DNA from 3 places in the Methylophilus sp. E2MeOHC9 genome. Region 1 is predicted to be linked to each of the others. Evidence: riboswitches for the same ligand, from Rfam matches in the RefSeq annotation. Region 1 holds a riboswitch; each other region holds the start of a gene.
What was found. A riboswitch is a leader RNA that binds a small molecule or an ion and turns the genes downstream of it on or off. The one in region 1 is predicted to bind cobalamin.
Positions count from the first base shown of each region.

Region 2: another riboswitch for cobalamin. It lies ahead of ACSSVF_RS07045 (TonB-dependent receptor); the one in region 1 lies ahead of nrdA (class 1a ribonucleoside-diphosphate reductase subunit alpha).
Region 3: another riboswitch for cobalamin. It lies ahead of ACSSVF_RS05595 (TonB-dependent receptor domain-containing protein); the one in region 1 lies ahead of nrdA (class 1a ribonucleoside-diphosphate reductase subunit alpha).

Region 1 is NZ_CP196024.1:2,981,387-2,985,562, reverse strand. It holds gene ACSSVF_RS14230 (TonB-dependent siderophore receptor) at 1-1,574, shown strand, start outside; cobalamin riboswitch at 1,909-2,131, shown strand; gene nrdA (class 1a ribonucleoside-diphosphate reductase subunit alpha) at 2,264-4,176, shown strand, end outside.
Region 2 is NZ_CP196024.1:1,463,804-1,467,979, forward strand. It holds gene ACSSVF_RS07035 (helix-turn-helix transcriptional regulator) at 1-516, opposite strand, end outside; gene ACSSVF_RS07040 (PEP-CTERM sorting domain-containing protein) at 782-1,954, shown strand; cobalamin riboswitch at 2,481-2,709, shown strand; gene ACSSVF_RS07045 (TonB-dependent receptor) at 2,905-4,176, shown strand, end outside.
Region 3 is NZ_CP196024.1:1,184,588-1,188,763, forward strand. It holds gene ACSSVF_RS05595 (TonB-dependent receptor domain-containing protein) at 1-1,539, opposite strand, end outside; cobalamin riboswitch at 1,675-1,886, opposite strand; gene ACSSVF_RS05600 (hypothetical protein) at 2,046-2,213, shown strand; gene ACSSVF_RS05605 (cell division protein ZapA) at 2,217-2,519, shown strand; gene ACSSVF_RS05610 (DUF2237 family protein) at 2,831-3,190, opposite strand; gene ACSSVF_RS05615 (EVE domain-containing protein) at 3,319-3,783, shown strand; gene ACSSVF_RS05620 (GGDEF domain-containing protein) at 3,832-4,176, shown strand, end outside.

The DNA of each region.
Region 1 (4,176 bases):
CAGGCCCGCTCAATGCAGCTGGCACACTGCGTGGCCGCCTGATCGCCGGTTACGAAGACAGACAGTATTTCTATGATGAAGCGCAAAGCAAACTGCCGTTACTCTATGGCATGCTGGAAGCCGACCTCGGCGAAAATACGGTCGCAGCCATCGGTATGCGTTACCAGGATTTCCACCAGTACGGTGGTCGCTGGCGCGGTGGCTTGCCGATGTCTACCGATGGCAGCAATTTGAACCTGCCACGTTCTACCTCGTTAGGCCCAAGCTGGACCGGTTATGAAAGCCAGACGCAAGAAGTGTTTGCGGATATCACGCATCACTTTAATGATGCGTGGAAGTTCAAGCTAAGTGCGCTTTACCAGCGTAATGACAGGGAAGACCAGATCATCCGCCCTACGGATGACAGGATTAATCCACAAACCCTGGCCGGTCAGCGTTATTTGCGTGCGGAATTCTCCAGGGTGTTGTATGAAACCACGGCACTGGACGCCCAGGTGGTCGGCAAGTTTGACGCTTTCGGGCAAACGCATGAAGTATTTGCCGGTGCCAACTGGCAGCAAAATGAGATGCCATCGAGCAGGACTGCGCGTACCGCTTATACACCGCAATATCCAATTGACTACAATAACCTGAACCTGTCACAAGTGCCACGCGTCTATCCAGGCGTTTATGCTGCTGCGCTGGATTCCAGGGAAACCAGGCAGGGCCTGTATGGCAATGTCAGGTTACAACTGGCTGATCCGCTCAAGCTGATCCTGGGTGGCCGGGTCAGCTGGTATGACTATGAAAGCTCATTCAATGGCGCTTATAAGCAATCCAACGAGGTCACGCCTTATGCTGCGCTGATTTACAGCTTGAATGACAACTGGTCACTCTATGGTAGCTACACGGAGATCTTTAAACCGCAAAGTAATACCTTCACCGCAGGTGGTGGCGCGTTGCAACCTGCGACAGGCAAAAACTACGAGGCAGGCATCAAAGGCGAGTTTTATCAAGGCAAACTGAATACGGCATTGACGCTATTTAAAATTGAGCAGTCCAACGGCGCCATTATCGACCCTTTGAATTCGGTCACTTGTGCGGGTTCACCTTCCGGCGGCGCTTGCTACATCAATGCCGGCAAGCAGGAAAGCCAGGGCATAGATGCTGAGATCAGCGGTGAAGTACTGCCAGGCTGGCAAGTATCTGCTGGCTATACCTTTAATGATGCTAAATATGTCATGGCCGGTGATACCAACCTGAATGGCGTGCGCCTGAACGGCGATCATAACCCGCGCAACCTGTTCCGCGCCTGGAACACCTACAAGTTGCACGGTGACTGGGATAGATTCTCTATCGGTGGCGGCGTAGTCATGCAAAGCAGAACCGGGTTCACCACGACTGTCGATAATGTGAAGCGTGAGCAAAGTGGCTATGCCATCTGGAGCGCGCAGGCCAGCTACAAGATTGATAACCGCTGGACAGCAGCACTGAATATCAACAACCTGTTCGACAAGCACTACTACCTGGATGCATTACAAACGTTTTACGGCGATCCGCAAAACTTTATGCTGACGATACGCGGTACTTTATAAGATGACACTTTATTAAACTCACATAGGGTGTTTTTAATATAAGGTTTTAGTCGTCGCAGATGGACAATGAATCAGGCTTTACCCGGTTCATTGTTGACGGTTTAAAGGCCGGCCTTCATGGCCGGCCTTTGCTTTTGATAAGGCGGATAAAAATGTTTCAGCTTTGTAACATTCAATGCGCAATTCAACTAAAAATGCAATGCATTTTCACAAAAAATATATTAAAAAAATTCTTTGAATATATTCTTTAATAGAAACAATACCTTGTATAGCAAAGTGAGACTTTACAACTATATCTTGTGTTTTGTCTGATTGAAAAGCCATAGATATTGATTTATAGTCGCATCCATACGGTTTGCAGAAGAAACACTTCTTCGGCATTTAAAAGGGAATCTGGTGCGTGAACCCGCGCAGGTGTCATCAAGCCAGGGCTGCCCCCGCAACTGTGATCAGCGAGTTGTTTGCGAACACTTTAAGCCACTGAAGAAATTCGGGAAGGCGACCGCAAATAATCATGACCTGAGAGCCAGGAGACCGACCGTCAGTTTTTTACTTGTTAACGTTTGAGGCGGGGTGTCCTCGGCAGTAGCAGAGCTATCATCATGGTGCCGGGTTTTGCCCGGCCTGCATATGTGTTGCTTTTGCGTCGTTGCTGTAGTCCTTCCGCTTCCTGAATTTGGGAGCCATCAATGTCACAATACGAATCCATGCAAGCCACCAAGCGTGATGGCCGCAAGGAACCTATCAATCTCGATAAGATTCATCGTGTGATTGACTGGGCAGCACAGGGTCTGAACAATGTGTCAGTATCGCAGGTTGAGTTGCGCTCCCATATCCAGTTTTACGATGGCATCCGTACTGACGACATTCATGAAACCATCATCAAGTCCGCTGCTGACCTGATCTCGGAAGAAACCCCGGATTACCAGTACCTGTCAGCCCGTTTGTCTATCTTCCACCTGCGCAAGATCGCCTATGGCCAGTTTGAGCCACCGCACCTGTTTGACCATGTCACTAACCTGACTGAGCTTGGCAAATACGACCAGCACTTGCTGCGCGATTACAGCCGTGAAGAATTCGATGTGCTGAATGGCTATATCGACCACTGGCGCGATATGAACTTCTCCTACGCGGCGGTCAAGCAGCTGGAGGGCAAGTACCTGGTGCAGAACCGCGTCACCAAGAAGATCTACGAGAGTCCGCAGTTTCTGTACATTCTGGTGGCCATGTGCCTGTTCGCCAACTACAAAGGCCAAACGCGTCTGGACCTGATCAAGCGTTTTTATGACGCCGTATCTACCTTCAAGATCTCGCTGCCTACGCCTATCATGTCCGGCGTGCGTACGCCGACGCGCCAGTTCAGCTCTTGCGTGCTGATCGAGTGTGGCGATAGCCTGGATAGCATCAATGCCACCACCAGCGCCATTGTGAAATATGTCTCGCAACGTGCCGGTATAGGCGTGAACGCTGGCCGTATCCGCGCCCTGGGTAGTGAAATCCGTGGCGGTGAAGCGCAACACACCGGCTGCCTGCCGTTCTACAAGCTGTTCCAGTCTGCGGTGAAATCCTGCTCGCAGGGCGGTGTGCGTGGCGGTGCCGCGACCTTGTTCTACCCGTTGTGGCATCTGGAAGTCGAATCGCTGCTGGTACTGAAAAACAACCGCGGCGTGGAAGAAAACCGCGTGCGCCACCTGGATTACGGCGTGCAGATCAACCGCCTGATGTATCAGCGCCTGATCAAGAGCCAGAACATCACCTTGTTCTCGCCACATGATGTGCCTGGTTTATATGACGCTTTCTTTGCCGACCAGGATGAGTTCGAGCGCCTGTATACCCAGTACGAAGCCGATACAAGCATACGCAAACGCACGCTGCCAGCCGTAGAGCTGTTCTCGCTGATGATGCAAGAACGTGCCGGTACAGGCCGTATCTACATCCAGAACGTAGACCATTGCAACACGCATAGCCCGTTTGACCCGGCTGTGGCACCTGTGCGCCAATCCAACCTGTGTATGGAAATCGCACTGCCAACCAATGCCCTGAACGACATCAACGATACCGAAGGCGAAATCGCCTTATGTACCTTGTCTGCATTCAACCTGGGCGCGCTGGAATCACTGGACGAGCTGGAAGGCCTGGCCGACCTGGTGGTGCGTGCACTGGATGCCTTGCTTGAATACCAGGATTACCCGGTCAAAGCCGCACTGAGTGCTACCAACAAGCGCCGTTCACTGGGCGTGGGCGTCATCAACTACGCTTATTACCTGGCGAAAAACGGCACCAACTACACTAGCGATGAAGCGCTGGGCCTGACGCACCGCACTTTCGAGGCGATCCAGTTCTACCTGCTCAAGGCTTCGGTACAACTGTCACGTGAGTTTGGCCCATGCGGCGCGTTCCAGGAAACCACTTACTCTAAAGGTATCCTGCCTATCGATACCTACAAAAAAGATCTGGACGCAGTCTGCAGCGAGCCATTGCTGCTGGATTGGGAAAGCCTGCGCACCGAGATCCAAAAAGACGGTTTGCGTAACTCCACCCTGACTGCCTTGATGCCATCAGAGACTTCCAGCCAGATCGCCAACGCCACCAATGGTATCGA
Region 2 (4,176 bases), 1.5 Mb from region 1:
ATGAGGGAGTAGTTTATTCATGAACTCCAAGCACTCTTTTGTGATCGGCCCTTGAGATGGGCTTGTGAATATTCCAAAAAAAACTACAGCACGTTCATCGTCAACAAGTTTGCAAATGGATGAATACTTGACGTCAGCTGGAGCTAGAAACTCTTGATAGATTGGATGAGCTGACATCACCTCTTCACCTACTGTTTCAAAGTCATGCGCCCAGTGCCCAGGAGGTTTATCAATTAAATGCTGTAATCGTACTTCAACAAATTGATACTTATGCAGATAGGCGAATTCTGATTCAACAGATACGTTAGCGTGCTCACTAAATGATATAGCTTGGTTATTTTTATCTTGAGCAATCATGTGAATCACTTTGATATCCACAATCTCACTCAGTTTGTGTAGGAATGGCTCCCAACCAACTTCATTTTCTAAACTCTGATAAAGGAGCTCGATCAGAAGGTTCACATTCTCATCAGAAAGCTTGATGTTATTTATTACTGCATTTTCTACTGATGTCATTTTTAACTCACTTAGCGCTTAACTATTCAGAGCAAAACTTAACTACAACGGATATATGTAACTTATAACATAGAAAATCTTACACAGTTGTATTGGCAATAATCTATTTACTAGCAATAAGAATTAAAAGTCTGAATTTTGTTTTTCCGATAATCTTTAAAGAGTCTTAAGTTTTGTGGGTTTAAAAATTATCCCCCATTTGAGGAATAGACCGGCCATTGCCTAGATGATGTAATTGCTTCAATTCATTCAAAGGCTATTCATCGTGATTAACATTTCTCATCTAAAAGCAAAAGCTTCAATCCTTACAATCTCCACAATCCTCAGCGTTTTCTCTGCTAATGTAAATGCGGGTGGGCAACTCATTGGGTTGGGTACGGGGCTAGGTGCATTCGACTATAGCCCTCTCAAGGTTAGTTCAAACGGAATGGTGGTAACAGGCGAGATGCAGATTGGTTCTCTAGATGATGGATTTCCAATCTATGGGAACGCTATATGGACGCAAGCAAACGGCATGATTAGAGTGCGAGAATTATCTGGTGGACTTTTTGGTGGTATGGTGATCAATGCAGATGGTACTGTATTTGTTGGAAGTGACAGTTCAGTGGCTGCTAGCTGGAGTGAAAGTGAAGGAGTAATTCATTTAGGGCATTTGCCTGGAGATTCTAACAGTAGAGCATTTGGTGTTAACGCCGATGGATCTGTCATAGTCGGCACGTCCTCAAATGGTTACAAAACGGAAGCATTTCGTTGGACTCAAACTGAAGGAATGATCGGGTTAGGTGATTTGGCGGGAGGTTATTTTCATAGTTTTGTAAGTGGAGTAAGTGCGGATGGATCAGTAGTTATTGGTAATGGTTCGACTACCAGTGGTCTAGAAGCATTTCGTTGGACTCAAACTGAAGGTATGGTTGGCCTTGGTTATCTATTTGCAGATGATCTTCAAAGTAATGCTACTGGTATTAGTGCGGATGGATCAGTAATCATTGGAGACTCTTTTACCATTGGTTTTACACGTCAAGCATTCCGCTGGACTCAAACTGAAGGTATGGTTGGCCTTGGGTACTTATCTGCTGACCATCTTCATAGTAATGCTGAAGGCGTTAGTGCGGATGGGTCTGTAATTGTGGGCAGTTCTTTTTCGAGTTGGCTTGATGAGGAAGCATTTCTGTGGACAGAGGCCGATGGGATGGTAAGCCTTATGGATTGGCTAACTGAAAAAGATGTCGATATGTCAGGTTTTACTCGTTTAGTAAGCGCACAAGGGATTAGTGCAGATGGTAATACGATTGTTGGATCTGGTATTAACCTAGCCGGAAAAGAAGAAGGTTTCTATGTCAGAATTACTGCAGTACCAGAACCTGAAAGCCTAGCAATGTTAATTGCAGGATTAGGTTTAATTGGGTTAATTCAAAGACCGAAGAAACGCATGATGTAAGGAGCTGTGTTTGCTCAAAATGGGCAACATTTTAATAAGACTCAAGGTTGATACTTTGGGTCTTTTATTTTCATTCAAAACATCCTCCAGCGTACAGTTTTCAGAATTCTGGCGTTTAAGTATTTCTAACCATTTGCTCACCCGCAACTCATTCCCAAAATTCATCCACTCGCAGCCACAAACTCTGCCCATAGTCACACGCCTTGAGCCATAGCCTAGCAATCAGAGGCTGGCTGATTCGGCGGTAATCCCGGTGGCAATCGTTGGCCGTTATGTTGGATTGGCTTGGGTTGGGAGTTGGGGTTAGTCCAAGTATTAAACTTAATGTTTATAGTAGCCATGCGCTTGGATAGGATGCATGGCTTTTCGAGTATCCTCAAGAAGATGGTCACGAAATTCAATTTATTCCCCATTTGAGGAATAGACCGACCAAAAGCTAAATGCTGTAATAATCGGATAGTCTCAGCAAGTACAGCATCTGGTGTGTAAGTTTTTGTTTATGCATTGACACCAAAGCACGACAAACTTACACTCGCCCCACCATGGTTCAGCTTGGCGATGCTTAAACATAGCCAAGCAGATTAATAGGGAATCCGGTGCCGTCTCAAGAGATTACGAGACCATTCCGGAACTGCCCCCGCAACTGTAATCGGATAGCCTGTTCGCACATCTAGCCACTGAGTTTATGACTTGGGAAGGCCGCGAATAGGCAGCGACCCGAGAGTCAGGAGACCTGCCCTGGTGTAGTCGTAGAGTTCGAATTAGGGCGGGGTGCTCCTGAGTAGAAGTGAATGTCAATTCACCGTTTACATATCTATAACACCGCATATACAAGCTGAGTCGTGTCGCAACCGGCACGAATGAGGCTGTCTACTTTGAACCCTGCTATTACCAACGTACGTGACGGTTTGGTCGCGTTAATTTGAATGGTATTCAGGGAGTATTAAATCATGTTTAAACAAAAGGTATTGGGCGTGGCCATATTGGCAGCGCTCTCCGGCATGGCATCCGCAGCAGAGGATTTGCTGGACGAGGTGGTAGTAAAAGCTCGCGCGGAACCCAAGGCAGCAATCAACCTCAATAAAACCAATAGTACGGCAACGCGATTGGACCTGACCGCGAAAGAGACACCTGCCAGCGTTGACGTCGTTGATAGCGACACCATCCGCCAACGCGGCGACATCAGCATCAAAGAAGCGGTGACCCGTACAACCGGCATCACTGATATCAGCACGCCTGGCAATGGACAATCCTTTTCATCACGGGGATTCACAGGCAACAACTCCGTCGCACAAGCTGAAGACGGTGTCCGCCTGGTCACAGGTGCTGGCACGCTGACTTATCCTTCAGATACCTGGGGTTACGAGCGGATTGAAGTGTTACGCGGACCTGCTTCTGTCATATTCGGCGACGGTTCTGCCGGAGGTGTGGTTAATAGTGTCAGGAAAAAAGCTAGCCGGGAAACATCGCTTGAAGCTCTGTTCGGGTTGGGGACACGCGGTAACTATCGTACCGGTATCGGCGGCTCAGGTGCCATCGGTGAAATGGGTGCTTTTCGTATTGATGCCTCTGCGTTAGGCGGTAATGGATACATAGATAGGGGTGATTTTAAAAGTAAAAAAATCATGTCGTCGTTTCTGTTCACGCCTACAGAGAATCTACGGATCGGTTTTACGCTTGACCATGCAGAAGAGTCACCGACAGCCATTTATGGTTCACCGTTAGTGAACGGCAATATTTCGCGTGCATTACGTAAAGCCAATTTCAATGTCGACAATGACAAAATGGATTTCGTTGATACCCGTGCCCGCGCCAAGGTCGAATGGGATATCACCCCTTCATTGAAATTCAAGAATGAGACTTACTGGTTCAAGTCGGACCGGGAATGGCGTAACGCAGAAAACTACGCACTGAATACGACGACTAATCGTGTCACCCGCAGCAGTTTTTTAGCGATCGAACATGAACAGACCCAGTATGGCAACCGCATGGAGCTGGCCTCGATTGATACTCTGTTGGGACATCAGAACCGTATCGCAGCGGGTTGGGAGATCTCGCATACAGATTTCCTGCATAGCAGCAATGCGGGCAACACTGTTTCAGACAGTGTCCCGGTATATAACTTCTCTCCCGGCCTGTTTAGAAGCACGACGGCGGTATTGAAAAACTATGATGCTGATCTCAAGCAACAGGCTTTCTTTGTGGAGGATGCATTCAATGCG
Region 3 (4,176 bases), 1.3 Mb from region 1:
GCCAGACACTTGCCAGTCTGCATTCAGCGCATACATCGCTTCAGTGGTGATTCCCTGGATTTCTACTTTACCTGCATTAATCGGACAGAAGCCTGCAAACGTAGCACCGCAAGTGGCTGTGACTGGACCTGCATTCTGGATGAGGTTGCGAATATGGTTGTCAAACAAAGTGAGTTTGGCCTGCATGCGATCCCCTTGATAGCGAAGGCTTGCTTCCAGGTTGTCTGACTTTTCCGGGCTGAGCAGTGGGTCGCCAAAATTGGGAAAATACAGCTGATTGAACGTTGGTGCTTTAAATGCTGAGCCATATTGTGTAGTCACTTGCCATTGTGGTGATAGCGTGTAGCCGTAGCCGATACCGCCAGTCACAAAGCTGCCATACTGAGTATTATGATCCTCTCGTAAAGACAGTTGGGTACTATGCGCTTCATACTGACCGACATAGCCTAGGGTAAAGCTGTCGTTATTTCTGCTTTTATCGATATTGCGGATACTATTGGTAGAGGTCAGAGCGTCCTGCTCAAGTCTGTCATAAGCAAATGTGAGTACGCCAATGGGTAACGTGAAGTCGTGTTGCCAGGTGATCTGCGTTTGATCCGTTTGAAATCTGGTTTGGCGGGTTGGCCTTTCAAAGTTAAATGAGCGGTCCTGCCCGATGCCGTATTTAAATGTGCTTTTCCAGAAATCGGTGATTTGATCTTTCAACGTGGCACTGTAGGCCTGCTGATGCATGGTGGAATAGTTGTTGAATCCATTGTTGTTGTCGTAATGGTTTTGGCCATCGGATCCGAAAAAATTCAGATTCAAGCTATGCCCCTCAGCGATATTGAGTGTGGCGAATGCAGAACCGCCTAGATTGCGGTAGCCATCGCGATCTCTGTCACGTGCCAAGGGCGGGTTTTTTCTGGCAGAAATGCCTCGCGTGTCATAGCTGCTCACTTGAGCACCAAACTGCAACGCTTTGTATTGAGTGCTCAGACCAACATTTCCTGTATAGGTATCATAGCTTCCAGCACCGACACTGCCATAAAGGCTGGTTTTGTCGGTTAATCCGCGGCGAGTAAAGATTTGGATCACGCCACCAATAGCGTCCGAACCGTATAGGCTAGAGGCGGGTCCTCTTAAAATCTCGATACGATCTATAGTTGATAATGGTAAGTTTTCAAAGGCAGTCGTACCAGTTGTGGCCGAGTTGATTCTTATGCCGTCAACCATAACTACCAGTTGATCAGCATTGGTGCCACGCATGTAGACGCTGGCGGTATTGCCCATGCCGCCATTAGTGAGAATCTGTATTCCCGGTTGCAATTTGAGTAAATCGACCAAACCACTACCGGAAAGGCGCTCGATTTCATCGCGTTCAATGATGGTCATGTCGCCGGTAGCTGTTTTTGTCGATATAGGCGTCCTGGCTGCAGTAACGTTGATTTCACTCAGGGAAAGTGATGCTTGCTGCGTAGTACTATCGCGAAAGATATCTTCTGAGAATGCTAAAGCCGGATAAATGGCAATAAGTGTTTTTATGAGGCTTTTATACATGATTTTCCTGTAGGCATGCGACCCCGCATGCGGTAATGATCACGTTGAATCACTACGGGAAAGGAACGTAATAAAGCTGGAAATAGCCACAAGACTATTTCCTGACTTAAACGCCGTCACCCCGCGGTGTTTCAACACTATTTTGGTTGTGAGGCCGGTCTCCGGGCTTGCAAGTTTTGATCTATCGCCTTCCCGAGTGTGTACTCAGTGGCATATGGATAGACCCGCACTTGCTTACCGTTGCGGGGGCAGCACAGGCATTGCGAATGTGGATTCACGCACCTGTTTCCCAGTTTCACTCCGTCTGCAAGAACACAGCGCGGAGCACCTGACAACTGGCGCTCATTTTAGTTGAAAGCGCCTGCTTTTGCGAGCAAACATTCATTGAACAAGCAAGCTGAAATTGTTAATTTACTTTGAAAAACTACGCTTAGCTATTGACCACAATCATTTTTTTCATTGATAATGGTTCGATGGATGCTGATCTGAAAAGTTTGGAAGAGCGTGTGGCGAAGTTAATTGCGCTGTGTCATCACCTGCGTGAAGACAATGGCCAGTTACGTCAGGAGGTGACGAAACTGCACCAAGAGTCGCAATCGCTCAAGCTGAATATGACGCAAGCCAGTGTACAGTTGGAAAAATTATTGTCTGCGCTGCCACAGGAAGGTCAATAAACGATGGCTAAACAACCAATCGATATTGAGATCATGGGTCGCGCGTTCAGTGTGACGTGTACCGACGAAGAGCGCGATGTGATCGTGCAGGCGGTCGGCTACCTTGATGGTAAAATGCGTGAGATCCGCGATGCGGGCAAGATGGTCAGTGTAGAGCGCATTGCGATCATGGCGGCACTGAATATCACGCATGAGTTATTGAATACCCGCAGTGATGGCGTGGATGTGGGCGATGTGAAAAAACGCATCACGACCATGCAACAGCAAATGGATGAAGTGTTATCCAGCCAACATAAATTGTTGTAATCCGCTTAACTTCATAAAATATTCACCGTCAATATTATTAATTGGCGTATCATTTTTTATACGGTGTGCTTTTAAGAAGGTGTATTAAGGCGTTGCCTGAGTCTAAATTCCTTGAACTAGTCTTTGTTATAGGTTTCGGCTCATCAGGTGCTGTGCGATCGCACTAAGTTGGGATATCTTTTAAGACTCCCTTGGCGTGTGAACCTAATGTACCTTAGGCTGTTACCACCTGAACTTTTTGGTTCAGGATTATGGCTCAGGTAACCCCTTAATACACCTTCTCAAAAGCACATGTGTCTCTTTCTGCCACGTTACCTTAAGGCGTGGTACATCAAGTCAGCCAGGCTGACGACTTCCAGGCAACTTTCATCGCAAGATTCCAGCACTACCGGCGGCGCATAACCAGCTTCACTGGCTTCCAGCCATCGCCGGGCACATACGCACCAGCGGTCACCAGCATGCAGCCCGGGGAAGCCATAATCCGGCATAGGCGTGGATAAGTCGTTGCCCTGCGCGGTGGAAAAAGCCAGGAACTCATCGGTCATTTCTGCACAAATCGTATGCCTGCCCCTATCTTCCGGGTGAAATCCGCAACAGCCATCGCGCATAAAACCGGTGACAGGATGCGTGCTACAAGGGATAAGCAGGGTGCCGAGGACGTTTTTAGCCATGATGTAATGTGGTGAGACTTTAGTTTATGATACTGGGGTTTATGATATTTGGGTTTTAAGATGTCAGGGTTGCTGGCACTGGCATTGATGATACTGGACATTTGCATGAGAGAAGAAGGTTTTAACACATGGCACGTTATTGGCTGATGAAGTCCGAACCATCGGATGTTTCGATTGATGATCTGGCGGGCCTGCCTAATCAAAGCATAGACTGGTATGGCGTGCGCAATTACCAGGCGCGCAATTTTATGCGTGATCAAATGAAAGTGGGCGATGGCGTGCTGTTTTACCACTCCAACTGTGAGGTGCCCGGCATTGTGGGTATCTGTGAGGTGAGCACCCTGGCGTATCCGGATAAGTTTCAGTTCGTGGCTGGCCACAAGTATTTTGATCCTAAATCCACCTCTGAAAATCCGCGCTGGGTCAATGTGGACGTCAAGCTGGTGCGTAAAACGCGGGTGCTTAGCCTGAAAGAGTTACGCGAGATCCCCGAGCTTGCCAATATGCGCACCTTGCAAAAAGGGAACCGATTGTCGATTACGCCGGTCGATCCCAAAGAGTGGGCATTCATCACGAAGTTGTTAGATGCATAAGCCTGGGCAGGAGACGCGCTATATTTTGCTAAGGCGATGGGATAGAGCATGAAAAGACAACGCAAAAAAGCGGTGCTATACATCCTTGTTGCCGGATTTTTGATTGCGTTTATTGGCGCGCTATTATTCCTGTGGATTTATTTTTCCAGCATGCGCGAAATGCACCAGACCACGCGCAATCTTTACGAGAAACCGTTTGCGGTTTCCAATGCCGCGCTGGAATTAAAAGCCGATTTATACCAGATTCGCAGCAGCTTGCTGTACGCCACGCTGATCCAGGCCGATGCCAGCGCCATGGGCGAAACCATCACTTTTATTGAAACACGCGAACGGCTGGCAGAAGAAAAGATAGCGATTATGCAGCATAGCTATTCTGGTGACCCGCAACAAGTC